DNA from 3 places in the Paenibacillus lutimineralis genome. Region 3 is predicted to be linked to each of the others. Evidence: riboswitches for the same ligand, from Rfam matches in the RefSeq annotation. Region 3 holds a riboswitch; each other region holds the start of a gene.
The links. A riboswitch is a leader RNA that binds a small molecule or an ion and turns the genes downstream of it on or off. The one in region 3 is predicted to bind cobalamin.
Positions count from the first base shown of each region.

Region 1: another riboswitch for cobalamin. It lies ahead of EI981_RS21500 (ABC transporter substrate-binding protein); the one in region 3 lies ahead of metE (5-methyltetrahydropteroyltriglutamate--homocysteine S-methyltransferase).
Region 2: another riboswitch for cobalamin. It lies ahead of EI981_RS03225 (anaerobic ribonucleoside triphosphate reductase); the one in region 3 lies ahead of metE (5-methyltetrahydropteroyltriglutamate--homocysteine S-methyltransferase).

Region 1 is NZ_CP034346.1:4,809,672-4,811,999, forward strand. It holds gene EI981_RS21495 (FecCD family ABC transporter permease) at 1-206, opposite strand, end outside; gene EI981_RS21500 (ABC transporter substrate-binding protein) at 203-1,216, opposite strand; cobalamin riboswitch at 1,450-1,659, opposite strand; gene EI981_RS21505 (TRM11 family SAM-dependent methyltransferase) at 1,789-2,328, opposite strand, start outside.
Region 2 is NZ_CP034346.1:761,625-763,952, forward strand. It holds gene EI981_RS03225 (anaerobic ribonucleoside triphosphate reductase) at 1-1,151, opposite strand, end outside; cobalamin riboswitch at 1,339-1,642, opposite strand; gene EI981_RS03230 (MTH1187 family thiamine-binding protein) at 2,141-2,328, shown strand, end outside.
Region 3 is NZ_CP034346.1:3,869,495-3,871,822, reverse strand. It holds gene EI981_RS17000 (replication termination protein) at 396-758, shown strand; cobalamin riboswitch at 870-1,067, shown strand; gene metE (5-methyltetrahydropteroyltriglutamate--homocysteine S-methyltransferase) at 1,183-2,328, shown strand, end outside.

The DNA.
Region 1 (2,328 bases), 940 kb from region 3:
GGAAGGCGAACCTTCATAACAATCTGTTCAGAAGCCATGCTCCAATCTGGAGTGATATGATCGCCAATCCATGGAATATGATGCGCGAGAATGGCGATAATCTCTCCAGCAGGCAAATATACTGAGCCAACCCCGATACAGATCAAGATGGTGATTGCGAGCAAAGCAAGACCTATGATTCCGTATCCGGCCAGCTTCTTCCTCATGGCTGCATCAATTCCGGATAGATTGCTTTGGCTACTTCAATCAGTCCTTGGGTTACGCGCGGTCCTGGACGGCTGAGCAAATTGTCATCCAGTCCAATGACCTGATCATTCTTCACCGCCGTAATTTGATCCCAACCGCTGCGTTCTTTTATAATCTCGGCCAAGGTCTTGTTATTATCAATGACGCTCTTGGCATATAGGATAACATCAGGATTTGCCTTAATAATATTCTCTTCGTTAATTTGACTCCAACCTTCTATATCGGAAGCTACGTTAGTGCCTCCGGCAAGTGTGATCATCTCGTCCATGAACTCACCTTTACCAACCGTCCAGCCTGGCGAAAACTCGATATATACCTTTTTCTTATCTTCCTCTTTAACCGTTTTGACGGCTTCAGTTACTTGATTCAGCTCATCCTGCATCTGCTTCACAACTTGCTCCGCCTCAGCCTGGTGATCCGTAATTTGTCCAATCATCTTAATATGGTCCATCACATCAGTAACTGTCTTCGGATTGGATTTAAATACTTTAATCCCGAGATCAGTCAAGCTCTTGATCGTCTCTTCCTTGATCATCGTCCCTGTTACAACGACAAGATCCGGCTCAGCCGCTACAACGGATTCTACATTAACTTGGAAGCCGCCCATCTTCGGCTTGGACAGCGCTGCTTCCGGATAATCATCATTATCCGAGACGCCGACAATCTGCTCGTCCAGCCCGATCGCGAACAAACCTTCCGTCTCCGATGGTGACAAGGAGACAATCTTCTGCGGAGCCGCATCAAATGTGACCTCTGTGCCGAAATCATCCTTAACAGTAAGCGGGTAAGCTGTATGCTGTGCTTCCCCTGCATTTCCGCTATTGCTGCTCTGCTCAGCAGCCTGATTCGTACTATTATTTGCCGCCCCGTTCGTGGCATTATTCGTTGAATTATTGGCGCCACACCCTGCAACGACCATAATTACGAGCGTCAGCAGCGCAGCCGCCCATATTTTTCTCCAGTTCTTCAAGTTTTCCCTCTCCTTTTGAATAAGTTCTTGTACGCCATTGCTTGTGCTAGCAGCCTCGATCAGGTTTTCTTATCAAAGCCGACTTTTTGAACTACTACTTAAAACAAAGAAAACCCGATCCGATGGGATGGGTTACGTCTACAAAGTATTATGCCTGATCCAAACAGAGCATGAAGTCTCCATTTACAGATTGCAATCTTAGCTTAGCAGAACGTCATCCTTTCCTCGAAGGACCGTCTCATATACTCGCGGCAGGTCTCCTGACTTACAGGTTATGACTTGAAGCCCACCTTCCCATCAACCTGACAGTTGACAGTGGCAAATTGGACTTCGTCCCTGTTTACAGTGGCGGGACCGCGCCGGACTCACACCGGCTTCCCTTTTCACCCGAGTGTATGGCGTCATACGCCGCCAACTCAGGACCAGCAAGTATTTATTTAATTCATTAGCTTAAAGCAAGGCTATCTTCTCTATTGGATTATAGGTGAAAAGAAGATTGAACACAATATCCAAAACCGTTCATGCACCGTTATCTACTGCTGCAATACTGTAATAAGATAGTCTTATCCCGTTCACTCGCTCCTGCATAGCCACACATTGCGAATAAAGGAACCCTTAAGAATTTTTCCTTGGTCCATGATCATAAGGCCCACCTCGCGAATCTCCTCCTCAAGTGGCTCTGAAGAGACGATAACCGACTGGATGCTAATCCGCTTTAGACTAGTGAGCATTCTAATCCGTTCATCTCGCGGAAGTACCGAACACAGATTATAAGGCATATCAAGAACAGCGGCATCATAATGCTCATCTATCTCGTTCATATCACCGATCTCTACCAAGCCTTTCGAATCATAGCCAAAATGGTGCAAATTCACACGCGCTCCCTTAATCGCTAGCGGATTAATATCCCGGCCGACAATATCCATCCCTATCGACAACGCCTCGATCAGCACATTCCCCATGCCGCAGCAGGGATCGATCAACCGCAGTCCATTCGGTTGAGGCGCCGCGATATTAACTAATGCGCGAGCAACTGGGGTGCTCAGTCCGGTCGAGTAATTTTGCGGCTTATGCTTATGCTCAAGCCAGACCGACCGTGCCGGATAGCAGCT
Region 2 (2,328 bases), 3.1 Mb from region 3:
TCGCGGTAGAAGCCGCGCTCATCGGCTTCTCTACGCCGTCCTAGCGCGATACCATGCTCCAGTCCGAGCTTGACGAGGTTAATCGTGTTAAAGGACAGATTCCCTTTACCGGACAGATGGTTGCGTCCGAAGCGATCGCTTAATACGCGAGTACGACATCCCATGGTTGCGAATTCTGTATCCGGATTGGCCGGATCATAGTATTGCAGGTTCAGAGGCGCATCCAGGTTAGCGAAGTTTGGATACAGTCGTTTGGCTGAGCACTCCGCAGCCATCAGGAATAGATGGTAGTTCGGATCTTCCTTCTCTTGGTTGACACCTTGCTTACATTTGAAGATTTGGATCGGGAAGACCGGTGTCTCACCGCTGCCCAGACCGCGCATCGTCGCCTTCAGTAGGGATTGGATGACCAATTGTCCCTCTGGAGATGTGCAAGTGCCATAGTTGATGCTGGTGAACGGGATTTGCCCGCCGGCCCGGCTCGACATCGTATTCAAGTTATGAATCAGGCTCTCAGCAGCCTGTAAAGTTTCTGATTCGGTCTCTTTGGAGGCATATTTGAAAGTTCTTGGATATTGCTCCTGAAGGTCGCTACGACCCATGGAGATCTCACCCAAGTCCGCCGCTTCGTCTCCTTCTTCGAAGTAATCAAGCCCTTTGCGGAAGTACTTCACGAACGATTTACTTACATAAGGGGCCAGATCGTAATCCAGCTTATTGGCTGAGACGCCGCCGTATTGGGCATTTTGCTGGGATTGGAAAATGATCGCCACCAGCGCCATAGCTGTCATGATCGAATTAGGTGGACGGACGCTGCCATTGCCGGTGTTGAAGCCCCCGGCGAGCAGTTTATCAAATGGGATGAAGATGCAGTTCGTCGTGCCGATGGCATATTGATCCAGGTCATGTACATAGACGATATTGTCCTGAATAGCTTGTACCAGATGGTTAGGCATCACAAAGTGATTCGCATACCATTTGGCATACTCACTGCCAAATTTGCTCATTTTGCCGGAGAAGCTCTCGCCGTTCAGGTTTGCATTCTCGCGCAGTGCATCAAGGTTGGAGCTGGCAACGATTTCTTCCCCTAAATGAATCACCTCATCCAGCATTTGCTCCTGATCCGTATAAATTCGATTTAATAAAGCCATAACTAAGTGCTCCCCTCTAATTACTAGACATTATAGACATATAAAAAGCATTTCCAACCTGCCTCAAGGTCGAAAATGCCCGATTGCGCTCAATCAAACACAGTACTCCTGTGTTCCGATAGTGTATAGCTGAAATAGTATGTAGCAGCTGCAAACGGACACCTGCCTGATTCCTCGCAGGTCATTAGCGGTGTCATTGAAACAGGCAGGTCTCCTGGCTTCCGGGTCATTCAGCGGCGCCTTCCCGCAGGCTTATTTACCCGCAGTGGCATGATGCCGACGAATCGCTTATAGAGGTTGTTCAAAAAGTTCGCTTTTGATCTCGAAGTAAATCCTGAAAACCGACCTTTTTGAACACTCACTTATAGAGGTTGTTAAGCCTCTCAAGCTTCCGGTCACAGTGGCGGGACCGCAGCGGATTTGCACCGCGCTTCCCTTTTAAGATCCGGTAGTGTAAAATGCTCCGAACCACCTGTTCATACTATATTTGGTTGTCTGGAATTGATCATAGCCCAATATATTGTGTTTGTAAACAGGTCATATGGGGGATTTAAGAGTGAAAATTAACTGAAAAACAGTAGAAAGCAGACGTGATGCGGCGAGTCAGGGCCGAAAAAAAAATGTGAACTTTTATGGACCACACAGATGCTTAAATTGGATAGCAATTGGAGAGTAGGGGGAGATTCGGCTGGCAACTAGTAAACCGTCTCTAACGAAACGTGATAACGTTATTAGGATGAAAAGGGGCTAGTAAAGATTGTAACGAAACGGGGTATCGCTATTTAACCAAAATAGAGGATCTCAGCATGAACTTAGCTCAAATAACGATATGTAGTTTCGTTAGATTTAATTTGCTCTTGTGTTCGCGGCAATAGCGTTCTGTAGTTTCGTTAGAAATATCTGAGCAGATCAAGTGATTCTGAGTTTGAATTCCACCTTATGTTATGGTTAGAATAGAATTAATATGGAATGGAAAGGAAGTCTTGAAGATGGCAATTGTAGAAGTGACGGTCATTCCGGTAGGAACGGGGAGCACAAGTCTTAGCTCTTATGTAGCCGAGTTGCAGCGAGTGTTGGAGAAGCAGGCAGGTATTACATATACGCTGACATCCATGAGCACGATTATAGAGGGCCAGCTTGACGATATATTCACGGCAATTCGGGCCATTCATGAAGC
Region 3 (2,328 bases):
AACTATAGATGAGCTTCCTATTTTTAATATCTCGTACCACTATATCGTAATTTTCTTTCCACTCATCATAAGTATCAAATTCTAATCATACTGATTTTACTCCTTTTCCAACGGAAGTATAAGCTTCCAAACTCCTAGTTTCTTATTTCACAACCGGTCATCTCGCACTAAATGCTGGAAATAAGGAATGACAACAAACTCTTGTGTTATAATTTCATTATATGAAAAATTCATAATAGTAAGATCAAATTCATGCTGCTTAATTACTTTTACCTTAATTGCTACTCTCAGGACGATCTAGCTACCTTTCCACTACTTAAAAAGGGCTACTAAATCAACTATTGTGAAAAATTCATATATTAAGTATACTGGAAACAAAAGGGGGGTGACAGCCCATGGCTTTTATGATTGCCCAGCGGGCTTACATTAAGTTATACCTGATTACGAAGGTGGAGCAGCGGCGTGGATATGGTTATCAGATGCTGGAGGAAATGAAGGAGGAATTCAAGCTGTTCGGGTATGTGCCTCCGCTGAGCGAGATTTACCGGGCTTTACATGAGTTGGTGCAGGAAGGAGTTCTATATCGGACTAAGCAGTTGAAGGGAAATGATCCAAGCGTCGACTTTCAGGAGATTGTACTGTACCATTTTACGGAAGATGGACGGGACAAGGCTAAGCTCTACAAGAAGCAGGTGAAGACCGATCTCGATCGCTGTATTGGTATGCTGCAAAAGGCGGTTCAGGACAATTATAACTAGTTATAGTAAATTCCGATAAGACTACTGGTTGTATCGTATCCCGATGCAATGTATGATGATATCTAAGAATAAAACAAGTTCAAACAGGCCAATTTTGAACTACCTCTCAACTTAATATTTGTGGGGATAGGTGCTCCAGTCTAATGGATTGGGAGCTTAAAAGGGAAGTCCGGTTCAATACCGGCGCGGTCCCGCCACTGTAACAGAGGAGTCCGTTGCGATTCTTGCCACTGATACAAGTCTATCGGGAAGGCAGCATGAAGACGTTGAATCTGGAGCCAGGAGACCTGCCTATTCTGACAACACTGCATTACCTACGGGAGATAGGGAGGTGTTAAAGATTACTGCCATTGTATATCCATACAGAGGTTCTCTTTAGCACTGCTTAAAGGGAGCCTCTTTTTATTTAAACTGGACTGGATTTATGAACGTGTGTCTCATCAAACATTATTCATGGAGGTTGATTGAATTGAGCAAAATCGTAAGCGGTAATCTAGGGTATCCAAGAATTGGACGGAATCGGGAGTGGAAAAAAGCGATTGAGGCTTATTGGGCAGGACAAATCGCTGAGCCAGAACTGCGGGAACGACTGACGGCGATCCGCCTGGACAATTTGCGTACGCAGCAAAGCAAAGGAATCGATGTCATTCCAGTCGGTGATTTTACCTATTATGATCATGTGCTGGATACGGCGGTGATGTTCGGATTAGTCCCGGCACGATTCGAGTATGACGGCGTGGCAGTACCGTTAGACACCTATTATGCTATCGCCAGAGGAAATAAACAGGCTGCGGCTAGCGAGATGACCAAGTGGTTCAATACGAATTACCACTATATCGTACCTGAGCTTGGAGACAGAGAGCCGAAGCTGACTGTAAATTATCCGCTAGAGGCGTACCGAGAAGCGAAGCAAGCTCTGCAAATTGAAGGCAAACCCGTATTACTTGGTTTGTATACGTTCCTGAAACTGTCCAAAGGATATGCAGAGGGAGAGTTCAGCGTTTGGATCGACAAGCTGCTGCCGCTCTATATTCAGGTGCTGCGTGAGCTTGCGGCAGAAGGTGCAGCCTGGGTACAAATCGATGAGCCAGCTCTCGTAACAGAGCTAACCGCAGAGGATATCCAGCAACTTAATTCGATCTATAAGAAAATTGTTCAGGAAGTACCGGGAATCTCCATCATGCTGCAAACCTACTTCGCCGCAGTGTCCGGTTATCAGCAGGTGATTGCTCTGCCGGTGCAGGGAATTGGCTTGGATTTTATACACGGTCTAGAGGGCAATCTTGCGGCACTGCGAGAATTTGGCTATCCGGCAGGCAAGGTGCTCGGAGCAGGAGTCATCGATGGACGCAACATTTGGCGCAGCGACCTGAAGGCGGCCAAGCAGCTGTTGGATGAGATCGTAGAGCTAGCTCCGGAGGCGGAAAAGGTTATTGTGCAGCCATCGGGCAGCTTACTGCATGTACCGGTCAGCCTGCAAGGAGAGACGGAGCTAGAACCGCTTCTGAAGGAGGCACTGGCCTTTGCGGAAGAGAAACTGGATGAAGTCGCTAGTCTAAAGGAATCGTTC